2 regions of the Sinobaca sp. SA16-1 genome follow, and region 2 is predicted to be linked to the other one. Evidence: predicted binding sites of a transcription regulator. Region 2 holds the regulator's gene; the other holds the start of a gene.
What was found. Region 2 encodes LexA, which represses DNA repair genes until DNA is damaged. Its sites were predicted from a motif close to CGAACATATGTTCG; they were not measured.
Positions count from the first base shown of each region.

Region 1: a site for LexA is predicted at 2,222-2,235, ahead of AC5W2J_RS08290 (YhjD family protein). Genes of this name have one in related genera too.

Region 1 is NZ_JCAKFL010000003.1:49,696-56,513, reverse strand. Features, by position in the region: gene ytkD (RNA deprotection pyrophosphohydrolase) at 1-310, opposite strand, end outside; gene AC5W2J_RS08300 (YwpF family protein) at 354-830, opposite strand; gene AC5W2J_RS08295 (MalY/PatB family protein) at 900-2,063, opposite strand; gene AC5W2J_RS08290 (YhjD family protein) at 2,276-2,638, shown strand; gene AC5W2J_RS08285 (hypothetical protein) at 2,665-2,856, opposite strand; tRNA gene AC5W2J_RS08280 (tRNA-Ala) at 3,035-3,110, opposite strand; gene AC5W2J_RS08275 (hypothetical protein) at 3,163-3,384, opposite strand; gene AC5W2J_RS08270 (glucose-6-phosphate isomerase) at 3,389-4,741, opposite strand; gene yugI (S1 domain-containing post-transcriptional regulator GSP13) at 4,899-5,342, opposite strand; gene AC5W2J_RS08260 (sodium-dependent transporter) at 5,548-6,818, shown strand, end outside.
Region 2 is NZ_JCAKFL010000003.1:628,383-635,200, forward strand. Features, by position in the region: gene AC5W2J_RS11150 (hypothetical protein) at 1-157, shown strand, start outside; gene AC5W2J_RS11155 (hypothetical protein) at 189-434, opposite strand; gene AC5W2J_RS11160 (hypothetical protein) at 640-885, shown strand; gene AC5W2J_RS11165 (hypothetical protein) at 916-1,128, opposite strand; gene AC5W2J_RS11170 (hypothetical protein) at 1,318-1,479, opposite strand; gene lexA (transcriptional repressor LexA) at 1,608-2,237, opposite strand; gene AC5W2J_RS11180 (hypothetical protein) at 2,398-2,613, shown strand; gene AC5W2J_RS11185 (YneB family resolvase-like protein) at 2,643-3,296, shown strand; gene AC5W2J_RS11190 (DUF896 domain-containing protein) at 3,440-3,682, shown strand; gene tkt (transketolase) at 4,002-6,005, shown strand; gene AC5W2J_RS11200 (YneF family protein) at 6,181-6,450, shown strand; gene AC5W2J_RS11205 (ABC transporter ATP-binding protein) at 6,588-6,818, shown strand, end outside.

The DNA of each region.
Region 1 (6,818 bases), 580 kb from region 2:
CCCGTGCAAAATATACATTTTTGTAGATAACTTCTGCTTTTCCGGTTACTTTGTACTGTCCCAGCCATTCGATGGAAGCAAGCCTGGCTCCCGTTTCTTCCCAGACTTCCCGCACCGCTGCATGCTCCGGAAGTTCTCCAGCTTCCACTTTCCCGCCCGGAAATTCCAATCCGCGCCGCGAATGCCTCGTAAGCAGCCATTTTCCGCTGTATCGACAGATCACCAGTACATGGCGCGGCTCAGAAATAAAAGCACGATCGTTAAATGTCAGCTGTACTTCATTTTTATAATAATCCTGGAATGTAAAAATGTTCATGAAAGGCTCCTTTAGCTTGTGCTCCTGCTGCCCTGCTTTAATTTTTGCTGCGGAACGATTCGAAAATCCGCTGGGCCATTTTCGCTGACCTTATGCTGGAATTCTTTTTGCGTACTTGAAACTCTGCGATCATTTCCGGGCCCGTATAGCCTTCTTCTGCCAGGTCTTCTAAAATCATCTGCGACACATCTTCCTTGCCGCCTGCCATTTTTGCCTTGATTAACAGGCTGATCCCTTCGCTTAAATCAGATTCATCCATTACCGTGCCTGTCATAATTGCCGGTTCATTTCGGGGGTCGGTAATCGTAACTTCCATAACGAGCGGATTTTCCTGGTCTCTGGAATGAATAAACCAGTTCTCCTGGTCCCGGTCCACTACTGCATTAATAAGCCAGCTTCCGTCTTTTTCTTCCCGGTTGATAATTAACCCTTCTTTTAAAGGAATTGGAAGATGAACAATCTGTCCGTTCTCTTGTTCCAGGCATTGAAATGACACTAGCCGAAATGTCTTCATTCTGGTTTCCTCCTGAGTCATTCTATGTAAAAGAGGCCGAAAACCGGCCTCTTTTTGGTGACTGTTATCTTAAAGAGCCTGATACGCTTTATAGAGACGCTGCAGTCCTTCTTCCACGTTCGCACGCGGGCAGGCTACATTGATACGGATAAAGCCCGCGCCTTCTGTTCCAAAGATATGGCCGTCGCTTACAGCAAGCCTGCCTTCTTCACGAAGCCAGCTCTGCTGCTCTGTGGCAGAGAGACCGAGGGCTCTCATATCGATCCAGATTAAATAAGTGCCCTGCGGCTTAATAACATGAAGATCCGGCATGTTTTTTTCTATATATTCTTTAACATATTCTACGTTTCCGCGAAGATATACAAGCAGCTCTTCCAGCCACTCTTCGCCTTCACGATAGGCAGCTTCTGCTGCAGCCGTGGCAAACGGGTTGTTGATTTCTACAAATTCATTTGCCAGATGTTTTTCGTAGGCTTTTCTGGAATCTACCTTGTCAAACACGACATAGGATAAAGACAAAGCTGCCAAATTAAAGGTTTTGCTTGGCGCCATACACGTCATCGTTTCCACTCCGTACTCCTTTGCGATGGTAGAGAATGGAATATGCGTGCCTTCCAGAATTAAATCTGCGTGTATTTCATCCGATACGACAAACACACCATACTGTTTACAGAGTGCGGCTACTCCCTGCAGTTCTTCTTTTTTCCAGACACGGCCGATTGGATTATGAGGGCTGCAGAGTAGAAGCATCTTCGCTCCCTGCTTCATCTGCTCTTCGAGATCTTCCAGATCGAATGTAAATCCTTCTTCTGTTTCTTTTAAAGGATTTTTCATCATTTTTCTTTCGTTATTGTCAATGAGTGCATAAAACGGATAATAAACCGGCGGCTGAATGATCACACCGTCGCCTTTTTCGGTAAATGTTTGAATCAAGTGGCTGATCGCAGGAACTACACCCGGCGTAAAGGCAAGCTGCTCTTTCTCGACTTTCCAGTCAAAACGCTTTTCAATCCACGCAAGCGTTGCTTCCTGCAGGCTCTCAGGTCTGCGGTGGTAACCAAACACTCCGTGTTCTACAATTTTCTGCATTTCATCGAGTACATGCTTTGGCGCCTGAAAGTCCATATCTGCTACCCACATCGGCCATAAATCACTGGATCCGTAGCGCTCTGCGGTAAAGTCCCATTTCATTGAGTTCGTTTTCTTTCTATCGATTACATTTTCAAAAACCATGTCCTGTCGGCCTCCCAATAGCTGTTGTTTTCTTAATCTTTATACATCTTTCTTTAGTTTGCCTCTTTTACCTTCATTTTTCAAGAGGAAGGGGTTGTATCTCTCTTCTCCGTTTTTGGTCCTGTCCTTTGCAGAAATGAAGAGCAAACAGGTTTAAAAGAACGTATGTTCGTGTATAATAATAATAAGAGAACAAAGGAGGGAGATTCATTATGAACGAAGACTGCCAGGGCTTAATCGACAATTATATTTATTCTGTTTTTCTTTTAAAAACGTTACAGCATGACTCCAGGCAGTTAAACGGGCAATTTGCGCTTCAGCTTCACTATCAGTTATATTTCAGGGAATTAATAGAAGACCTGCACCAGCACATTGAACGTCTTGAGCAGGAGATGAAAGAAAAGCAGCTTCGTGTTTTATTCCCGCCGTCTTACAAAACAGAAGTACTGCTTTTCCATGTGGAAATCAACGGATGCTGGCAGGAGCTTTCTATCCCTTCCAAGGACACAAAACGTATAACCGGTAAGTATTTCATCAGCAGAGCCCGTCGGAAAGCCGGTCTTTCCACGGTATAAAAAAGCACAGAATCGGAGGGTTCCTCCTATCCGGTGCTTTTTTGTCTTTGCATTTCTTTTGTCACTTCTTGTTTGAACCCTTCGAATTGTCCCGCCATCTGCATCGTTCGCTTAATGAGACGCATTTCCGCCGTAATCGAATGCGTCGGTTCGTCCAAAAGCTCCAGCAGCATCTGCTCATCTACCAAATGAAGGTAACGATTAATCGCATATTTCATCTGTCATGCCTCCTCCGGCTGTTTTCAATTCCAGGGTCGGGTCTTTTATCTCTGTTACTAAGCTAACGAAATTAAAGCAGAAATGGGTCATAAAACGATGTTATTTTCAGCAGAAAACATAAAAAAACAGCAATGGGCTGAGTGTATCCTCAAACCATTGCTGTTAGTCTTATATGTATGGTGGAGCATAGCGGGCTCGAACCGCTGACCTCTTGGCTGCCAGCCAAGCGCTCTCCCAGCTGAGCTAATGCCCCATACTTGGAACGACAAGTTTTATTATAAGTGGATTTACACCGCGTGTCAACGTTAAAAAATTAATTCCAGTACGATCCACCCCAACGCCGCTGCAATACCGGTAATTAAGGACTGATAGATACTTTCTTTTCGAAATGACTTTTCCCTGACAAGATCAAGAATCATCCAGCCAATAAAGATGGCCAATCCAAATATGAACGCTTCAATAAACATAAGCCCCGCCTTTTTAATAGGAACATCCGTCCTCTGTTTAGAGAACGGATGCTCTGCCATATTTTTATTTTAATCGTTTTTCAAGTTCTGCTTTCTGGTCTTCAAATCCCGGTTTGCCGAGAAGCGCAAACATATTTTCTTTATATGCTTCCACGCCCGGCTGATCGAAAGGATTAACTCCCATCAAATATCCGCTCATCGCACAAGCTTTCTCGAAGAAATACACAAGATAGCCGAAATAGTATTCATTCATTTCTGGTATCTCAACGATAAGGTTTGGCACTTGTCCATCCGTATGGGCCAAAAGAGTTCCCTGGAACGCTTTTTTGTTTACGTAATCAATCGACTCCCCGGCGAGATAGTTAAGACCGTCCAAATCTTCTTTATCTTCTTTGATCAGAATATCTTCACCGGTATAATTAATGTGCAGCACCGTTTCAAAAAGGTTGCGTCTGCCTTCCTGCACGTACTGACCCATGGAATGAAGGTCTGTGGAAAAGTCAACCGCGGCCGGGAACAGGCCTTTATTATCCTTGCCTTCGCTTTCGCCGAACAGCTGCTTCCACCATTCGCTGACAAAGTGAAGCCGCGGCTCATAGTTCACAAGAAGCTCCGTCACATACCCTTTTGCATAAAAAGCCTGACGGATAACTGCATACTGATAAGCATCATTGTCAGCCAGGCTTTCGCCGGCCAGTTCTTTTCTGGCATCCTGGGCGCCCTGCATCATTTTGTTAATATCGAGCCCGGCGGCGGCTATCGGCAACAGACCTACCGCTGTAAGAACAGAATAGCGTCCTCCTACATCATCAGGCACCACAAAGGTTTCATACCCCTGTCCGTCGGCAGATGTCTTGAGTGCCCCTTTGCTTTTGTCTGTCGTTGCGAAGATGCGTTTTGCCGCTTCGTCCTGACCATATTTAGCTTCCAGCCATTCTTTAAATACACGAAATGCAATAGCCGGTTCTGTGGTCGTTCCGGATTTTGAAATTACATTGACAGATACATCTTTGCCTTCAATAATCTCCAGAAGATCCCGTAGATACGCCTGGCTCATTTGATGTCCGGCAAAGTATATTTCAGGACCTGTCCGTTTTTCGCAGGACTGCTGGTTGCGAAAGCTGTGGGAAAGGCTTTCGAGTGCCGCTTTAGCTCCAAGGTAGGAACCACCGATACCAATAACAATCAGCACGTCCGAATGACTGCGGATTCGTTCCGCCGCCTGTTGGATTCTTGCAAATTCCTCCTGATCGTAATCTTCCGGCAGGTCGACCCATCCTAAGTATTCACTGCCCGCCCCTGTTTTTTCATGAATCTGTTTATGCACGGTCGAAACGGCAGCCTGTGCCTGGTGCATTTCTTTTTCATTAAAGAAGTTAAGCGCATTGCTGTAATCCAAACGAATATGATTTGACATGTTACATCATGCTCCCTTCCATTTATATCCTCTATTCCAATGTAAAGAAGGAATGAGGGCAAAGCAAGATTTTTTTCTGAAACAACGCCTCTAATCCGTCAAATGAAGCGTTTATACAAAAAAAAACAGCTGTCCTCAAAGAACAGCTGTTTTCTTTCTACTTGCGGATTCTTTTGTTAAGGTCTGCCTGAATTTCGTTGGACTGCTTCAACCAGTCTTTAAGCTTGTCTTCAAGCGTGTTGAAGCCCTGGCTTTTCTGCTGGACTGGAGCACTCTTGGAAGCGCCTGCATATCCTGCACCGCGGCCGCTGCTTCCGAAATCTTTTCTTTCTTTTCTTTCGGGCTTCTCTGGAGCTTCCTGTGTATCACGGATAGATAGAGAAATTTTCCCGGAAGCTTCTTCAATAGATTTGATCTTAACCTTTACCTCATCACCGACAGAAAGTACGTCATTTATATCTTTCACATACCCATGCGCTACTTCAGAGATATGAACCAAACCTTGTTTTTTTGTGTCAAGGGCAACAAACGCTCCGAAAGGTTTAATCCCTGTTACCTTTCCTTCAACAATGCTACCAACCTCATACTGCTGTACCGTCATGCAAACATCTCCTAACTATTTATTAACTTAATGATTATACCATATTTCCTATTTTCCTGCAATTTGAAGTCTGAATATTTTTCTTGGATAATTAACTTCTTTTTTGATAAACTTCTTGACAACCGGCTGAAAATTCAGCTACTCTTTAACACTGTGTGTAAAACATGACTAAACATTTTTTAATAGAAGAAAGCAGGTATATACAGTGAAACAGGCAAGAGAACAATGGACATCCAAGATTGGATTTATTTTAGCGGCAGCAGGCTCTGCAGTAGGCCTTGGTGCCGTATGGCGCCTGCCTTATGTAGCAGGAACGAATGGAGGAGGCGCTTTTTTCCTGATTTTTCTGTTGTTTACGCTTCTGCTCGGCACCTCTCTTCTTCTTGCCGAGTTTATTATTGGAAGAAAGACGCAGAAAGATCCCATTTCTGCCTATAAAGAGCTGGCTCCAGGTTCTCCCTGGTATTTCATTGGGGTGCTCGGTATTTTCTCTTCCTGCCTGATTCTGTCTTTTTATGCGGTGGTCGGCGGCTGGATTGTTACATACTTATTCCGAAGCCTGTCCGGCGGTCTGACCGGCCGGTCCAGTGAAGAATACGGCGAGCTGTTCGCTTCCATTATCTCCAACCCGTGGGAAGTAGGTACTGCCCACCTCGTTTTTATTATTATTACCATTTTTGTTGTACAAAACGGTATCCAGAAAGGAATTGAGCGGGCAAGTACGATAATGATGCCGCTGTTGTTCATTATCTTTTTGCTGCTCGTTGTCCGTGCTGTCACGCTCGATGGTGCGATGGAAGGCATTTCCTTCTTCCTCATGCCTGATTTCAGCCAGGTTACCGGCGAAACGATATTATTTGCGTTAGGGCAGGCTTTCTTTTCCTTAAGCCTGGGCGTTTCTATCATGGTTACCTACAGCTCCTACCTGTCAAAACAGGACAGCCTGGTTCATTCTGCAGGATCTGTCGTCGGGCTTAGTATACTGATTGCTTTTCTTGCCGGACTGGCTATTTTCCCCGGGGTGTTTGCTTTCGGGCTTCAACCGGATGAAGGTCCGAGCCTTATTTTCACGGTGCTTCCGGCCGTGTTCAGCGAAATTGCTTTTGGCGGGCTGTTTTTAAGCCTGTTTTTGATGCTTTTGTTATTCGCAACGTTAACTTCCGCTTTTTCCCTTTTGGAGATTGTTGTAACGACAGTAGCTAAAAACAATAAGCAGCGCCGTAAAAAAGCAGCCTGGATGGCAGGTCTGGCCGTTTTTCTGCTCGGCATTCCTTCCAATCTTTCTTTCGGCCTGCTTGCTGACTGGGATGTGTTCGGCGATACATTCTTTAATCAAATCGATTTTCTTGTCAGCAACGTTCTGCTTCCTCTCGGGGCGCTTCTCATCTCTATTTTTGTGCCGCTGAAAATGGGAAAAGCCGAACTGAAAAACGAACTGCTGACCGGCTCAAGCCTGCACCCTCGTTACTTTTCCGT
Region 2 (6,818 bases):
ATACCATGATCTTTTTTTAAAAGATGCGGGGTTTCTTCCAGTCGAAATAGAAAAGTTAATGTTGGAGTATGCCGAAGAATTCCAGCATGCGGAGATTCAGCAGGTTATAAAGCATACAGATGAGCATTATACCGTCGTTACAAAAGTAACAAAATAAAAAAGCTCTCAAGCGTGAGAGCTTTAGATGATTATTTTTTTTGGATTTCAACTGCTTTATGCTCAATTTCATCGTACGAGTTAGTGCCGTTAGCGTAATCTTTTACCATACTCTCAAATGACCGGAATAATCGTTCATCCGCCGGGTCCTGCAGGTTAAGGCCCAATGAATCAGCAACTTCCTTTTGGTCCCGTCGAAAAGCGTCATCGGCTTCAAACGTATTTCCTTCTTTATATTTGTCCATATGATGGTCAACAAACTTTTTAATAATATCCACATGTATCTCTCCTTTGTTTAAATGGTCTCTTTGTTCTCTTCCCGGTTCCCGGGATATCAAAACGATGAAGCAGGAAGAACCGATTTGAAGCACCTCCAGGCAGAAAGCGCACAATTTTAAGATGGAATACAAGGGACAAGGACTCTCCCTTGAAGGATACGGTATACTGTAGGATAATGGCATACGGAAAGGGGATGGAACGAATATGGTAAGTGGAAGAAATACAGAAGATATGATTATGGATTTAGCGAGTCAGCTTTCTATCGAGCAGGCAAGAAACAAAATTTTATGGGATCTTATTCTACGTCATAATGTACTTTCTCAAAAAGATGTTGATAAAGAAGTAGAAAAGCATTATGAAACCTATCGCACCACTTCTTATGAAGAATTAACCGGGTTTAACTTAAGAGAAGACACCAAGCCGGTAAAAGAACCAGAACCAGAAGAATAAAAAAAAGCGTTCCCTGCAGGGGACGCTTTTTTAATGCCTTACGACATCAAGAAATAGAAAAAAGATAGATTTTACTGCGGTAAATACGAGAAGAAAAATGAACACCAGAACCAGTATAGTAAGAGCGAGAGTCTCCTGAAAATGGAGAATATCGATCAAAATTAAGTTAGCAAGCACAGCGGAAATTACGCCGATAAATAATGTACTGTTAAATACACGTTCCATTATATTAGATGCAGCCATTTCAACATCTCCTGATTAGTATAGATTCCGCTCTTGTGAAATAGTGAGCGTTGTTTGCCTTATTCCTATTAAACCGCATTAGAGACGTGAAATCAATGTCTAAAAAGTGACAAAACAGCGAAAAAAATGACTAACTGGTGAACAATAGAAAAAAAGAAGCAAATAAAAATAGAATACCCAGTGGGCATTCTATTTTTCGTATATATCATCGGCAAGCAGCTTAATAGGACTGCCGCACTGAGGGCAATTCTGGTATTCCTGATCAATAGCAGCATCGCTTAGATCAGAAGCCGGCATCTGCACCTCTGCTTTTGTTTCTTTGCCGCATGAATGGCATTTAATATAGAGCAATGGCTTATCTCCTTTCCATGATCATAGCTGTATTTAATTATATATTTGTATACCACAACAGGTTTTTTCAAAACCTCTCAATGAAAAAACGGCTTTCTTCAATAATGAAGGAAGCCGTTTTCTATTCGTTAATGAATGGTGCGGAAAACGCCGATGACTTTACCAAGAACAGTACAGTCATCAAGAATAATAGGGTCCATGGCTGCATTTTCAGGCTGCAGGCGGATATAACCGCTCTCCCTGTAAAAACGCTTTACGGTCGCTTCGAGCTCTTCGGTCATTGCTACAATAATGTCTCCGTTGTTTGCTGTCTGCTGCTGTCTGACAATAACCAGGTCTTTATCGTAAATACCGGCTTCAATCATACTTTCCCCCTGAATAGTAAGGACAAAAACATTCTCATGTTCATTTGCCACCATACGTTCCGGAAGAGGAATGTATTCCTCTATGTTTTCGATAGCTGTAATGGGTTCACCGGCTGTAACTTTACCGAGCATCGGAACGTACACAGCAGAGCTTTCGGATATTTCAGGCGGTGCATCTTCAAAAGACAGCACCTCTATTGCTCTTGGTTTAGTAGGATCGCGTCGAATAAAACCTTTGCTTTCAAGCCTGGATAAATGTCCGTGCACGGTAGAACTGGAAGCGAGTCCCACAGCTTCTCCGATTTCCCGGACAGACGGGGGATAGCCTTTTAGACGTACTTCCCCTTTTATATAGTCAAGTATTTGTTCTTGTCGTTTTGATAATTTAGTCAAAGTCCCGGCACCTCCTGTGCGTGTAATGTTATTTTAAAAAATTGTATCATGAATAATACGAACATGCAAACATCCGTTCTAATTTTACTTGACGGGAACAGAAGTTCTTATTATACTTTTAAAAAAGGGAACACACATTCTTAAAAACGGGGGAATTACAATGATTTCAAAAATAACGAATGTAACGATGCAGGAATGGATGATATTATTACTATTTGCAGCATCAATTTTATTTCTAATTATAGCCGTCCAGATTAATGCACCAGATGCAGAAGCAGGTTTTGTTTATGAAGACGATATAACGGAGGAAGCAGAAGAGCTTCAGATCGAACAGGAATTAACCGCCTATCAATGGGTGAATTATACCCTGGACTAATGAAAGTAATCAGAAGGTGAAGTGGGACGATGGAGAAGTGCATTATCTACTGCAGGGTGAGTACCGAAAAGAAAGAACAGCAGACTTCTCTGGAGCGGCAGGTGGAGGAATTGACATCTCTTGCCAAGAGAAACAATCTGCCTATTTATAAAACAATCAAAGAAGAACAGAGCGGCTATTCTATGGAAAGAGAAGGGCTGCTGGAGATGCTTGAAGACTTTTCGTCAGGAAAGGCTTCTATTTTGTGCGTGCAGGATGATACGAGACTTGGAAGAGGCCATGCAAAAGTAGCGGTCCTTCACGCCCTCCACAAAAGTGGAGTAACAATTTATTCCGTCCGGGAAAACGGCGTGCTTGAATTATCTGAGTCAGACAGTATGCTGATTGATATACTCTCCATCGTGGAGGAGCATCAGCGCAGGCTGCATAATTTTAAGATCAAGCGCGGAATGAAGCGGGCAGTAGAAAATGGCTACCGCCCCGATAAGAATTTAAAAAACCGGGGCCAGGGAGAGCGTGTAAAAAAAGAAGTGCCGATAGAAGAGATCATCAGGCTCCGTCAGCGGGACCTTCCCTTTTATGATATTGCCGCGACCCTGCGCGGACTCGGATACGATGTATCTAAAGCCACGGTGCACCGGCGCTACCGGGAGCATATGAAAAAAGAAGATGAACAGTCGTAGTGAAGGCTGAGCGCCTTTGGTGAGGCCCTATACCTTCCTATCCCTCCAGAACAAAGATGGTTCCGTTTGCATAAAAGCGGGTATATAAGTACCATTAATATAGAAGGATATTCATGGAAACGAACATAAAAGGGGGGAATATCATGTTATCCCAAGACAAAATTGCACGCATTAATGAGCTGTCCCAGCGCGCGAAGACAACCGGCCTGACGGAGTCTGAGAGCATAGAACAGCACGAACTGAGAGAAGAATACCTGCAGAGTTTCCGTTCGTCATTTAAAGACCAGCTTCATTCGGTTAAAGTAGTGGATCCTGAAGGCGCTGACGTTACCCCCGATAAGCTGGACCGATCAAAGAAAGAACGTAAAGTGTACCGCTCCAGATAGCGTGGCACACAAATATATTCTTCATCTGGCGTAATGATATTATATTCGTATATGAGCCGCTGCCCGAAGAGCGGAATCCGGAAGACCATTTTCGTTAAAACAATAGAGGATGGTCTTTTTAACGTGGTTACAACTCCGTTAAACAAAAGGAATTAGAAACAGCGGAGATGGTAGATCCGGCCTGTCAAAAGAAAGCCGGCACGATTTAGAAAAATTCCACGTATTTCGCCGCGATTCTTGTATAATAAAAAGAAAGCGTTTATTATTTATTCATGGATGGACGTTAATTACTAAACAGAGACAAGGGGAGAATACGATTATGGCAGCGCAGACTACAGCGACGCAATTAGAAAATTTAGCTATTAATACGATTCGTACGTTATCGATCGATAGCATTGAACGGGCTAATTCCGGTCACCCGGGATTACCTATGGGAGCGGCACCAATGGCCTTTACTTTGTGGACAGAGTGCATGAATCATAATCCTGGCAACCCGGAATGGTTTAACCGCGACCGTTTTGTTCTATCCGCGGGACACGGCTCTATGCTTTTATACAGCCTGCTTCATCTTACCGGCTATGACCTTTCTCTGGAAGAGCTTCAGAACTTCAGACAGTGGGGAAGCAAAACTCCGGGACACCCGGAATACGGCCATACACCAGGCGTTGAAGCCACCACCGGTCCGCTTGGCCAGGGGCTTGCGATGGCAACAGGCATGGCTATGGCAGAGCGCCATATGGCAGCTACTTACAACAAAAGCAGCTTCCCGCTCGTAGATCATTATACATATGTTCTATGCGGCGATGGGGATATCATGGAAGGGGTCAGTTCAGAGTCCGCTTCTTTAGCCGGTCACCTGAACCTGGACCGCCTGATTGTGCTTTATGATTCCAACGATATTTCGCTCGATGGCGATCTGCACCAGTCATTTTCCGAAAATGTCATGCAGCGTTATGATGCATATGGCTGGCACACCATCCTCGTAAAAGATGGCAATGATACGAAAGCTATTAAAGAAGCAATTGAAGAAGCAAAGCAAGCAGGCAAGCCAACTTTAATCGAAGTCAAAACGACAATCGGTTACGGCTCTCCTAATAAAGGCGGTACCAACGCAGCACACGGTGCTCCGCTTGGCGCTGAAGAAATTACATTGGCCAAAGGAATGTACAAGTGGGAATACGAAGAAGAATTCCACGTACCGGCAGAAGTAACGGCCTTTTTCGCTGAGAAAAAAGCAGCAGGCGCCCGCAAAGAAAAAGAATGGAACGATTTGTTTACGGATTACCAGAAAAAGCACCCAAAAGATGCTGAACAATTCATTAAGGCGCTAAAAGGGGAGCTTCCTGAAGGATGGGAAAAAGAACTTCCCGCCTATACGAATGAAAAGGTAGCTACGCGTGCTGCTTCAGGCGATGCGCTTCAGGCCATTTCCAAGCACGTGCCATCGTTATTCGGCGGCTCGGCTGACCTGGCTTCTTCCAATAAGACATTAATTAAAGAAGAAACAGATTTTACAAAAGATAATTACAAAGGACGTAACATCTGGTTTGGCGTAAGAGAATTCGCCATGGCTTCTGCACTTAACGGTCTTAAGCTGCACGGAGGCGTACACCCATATGCATCCACGTTCCTGGTGTTCTCTGATTACCTTCGTCCGGCACTTCGCTTAAGTGCATTAATGAATCTGCCTGTAACGTATGTGTTCACACATGACAGCATTGCAGTCGGAGAAGACGGCCCAACACATGAACCCGTTGAACAAATCGCTGCTCTTCGTGCAATCCCGGGCGTTCACGTCATCCGTCCAGCCGACGGCAATGAAACATCCGCGGCCTGGAAAGTGGCATTGGAGAGCACAGGCGGCCCAACCGTTCTGTCTCTAACCAGACAAGGTCTTCCTACGCTGTCAACTTCTGCTGAAAGAGCGGAAGAGGGCGTAGCTAAAGGCGCATATATCGTAGAATCTGTTGGTTCACCAGAAGTGCAGCTTCTGGCTACCGGTTCGGAAGTGGCGCTGGCAGTGGATGCCAAAGCCGCACTTGAGCAGGAAGGAATTGCGGCTAACGTAGTAAGTATGCCCGATTTTCTTGCTTTTGACCGCCAGCCGCAAAGCTACAGAGACAGCGTGCTGTTAAAAGGAGTACCAGCTCTAGGTATGGAAATGGGATCAACAATGCCTTGGTACAAGTACGTAGGCACAGAAGGCGCCGTTCTCGGAATTGATGAATTTGGAGCTTCTGCTCCTGGAGATAAAATTATGGAAGAGTATGGCTTTACAACCGAAAATGTAGTATCTATTGTAAAAGACCTGCTTCAAAAATAAAAAGCAAAGCCTGGACGAGATCCAGGCTTCTTTTTTTACGGATCTGGAAATTGAAGCAAATCACTGGGAGGCTCTTTTCATCCGCCTGTTAGTAAGGTATAATGTTAGAGGTCCTTACAGTATCCACGAAGGATAAAAAGGATGTTCACTAGAAATAGAAGGAGGAAGTGCCGGAATGGATTGGCTTTGGTTTGTACTCGTCGGCGTACTGTGTTTAATCGCAGGGGCAGCGCTTGGTTTTTTTATCGCCAGAAAAACAATGATGAACTACTTAAAGAAAAACCCGCCTATTAATGAACAGATGCTGCGGGTTATGATGATGCAGATGGGGCAGAACCCTTCACAGAAGAAAATTAATCAGATGATGAAGGCTATGCAGCGTCAGCAGGATACAAAAGAATCAAAAAAGGAAACAAAAAAAGAGTTGAAAAATGCAAAAAAATAATAGCAGCGCTCTCTAATACAGAGAGCGTTTTTTTATGCTTTTTCTGCGCTTTACGCAGCTCCTTTCTTGAAGGCAAAAAGGGAAATGGCGTATGATAATAAACAATTAGACAAACGAACAAGAAAGCAGGGAGAGACATGCAGATCTTCTGGTCGCTGCGATGGTTTTTTAAAAAAGAATGGCTGGCATACAGCGTGGGGATCGGCATATTAATGCTCGTATCCGCTCTGTCTCTGCTTCCCCCCTACGCGGCAGGAAGGGTAGTAGACCAGATTGCCGAGGGCACGTTGACAGTTGGGGATTTACAGTACTGGGCAGTCCTGCTTCTCGGAGCAGGAGTGTTGATGTATATATTCCGCTACATATGG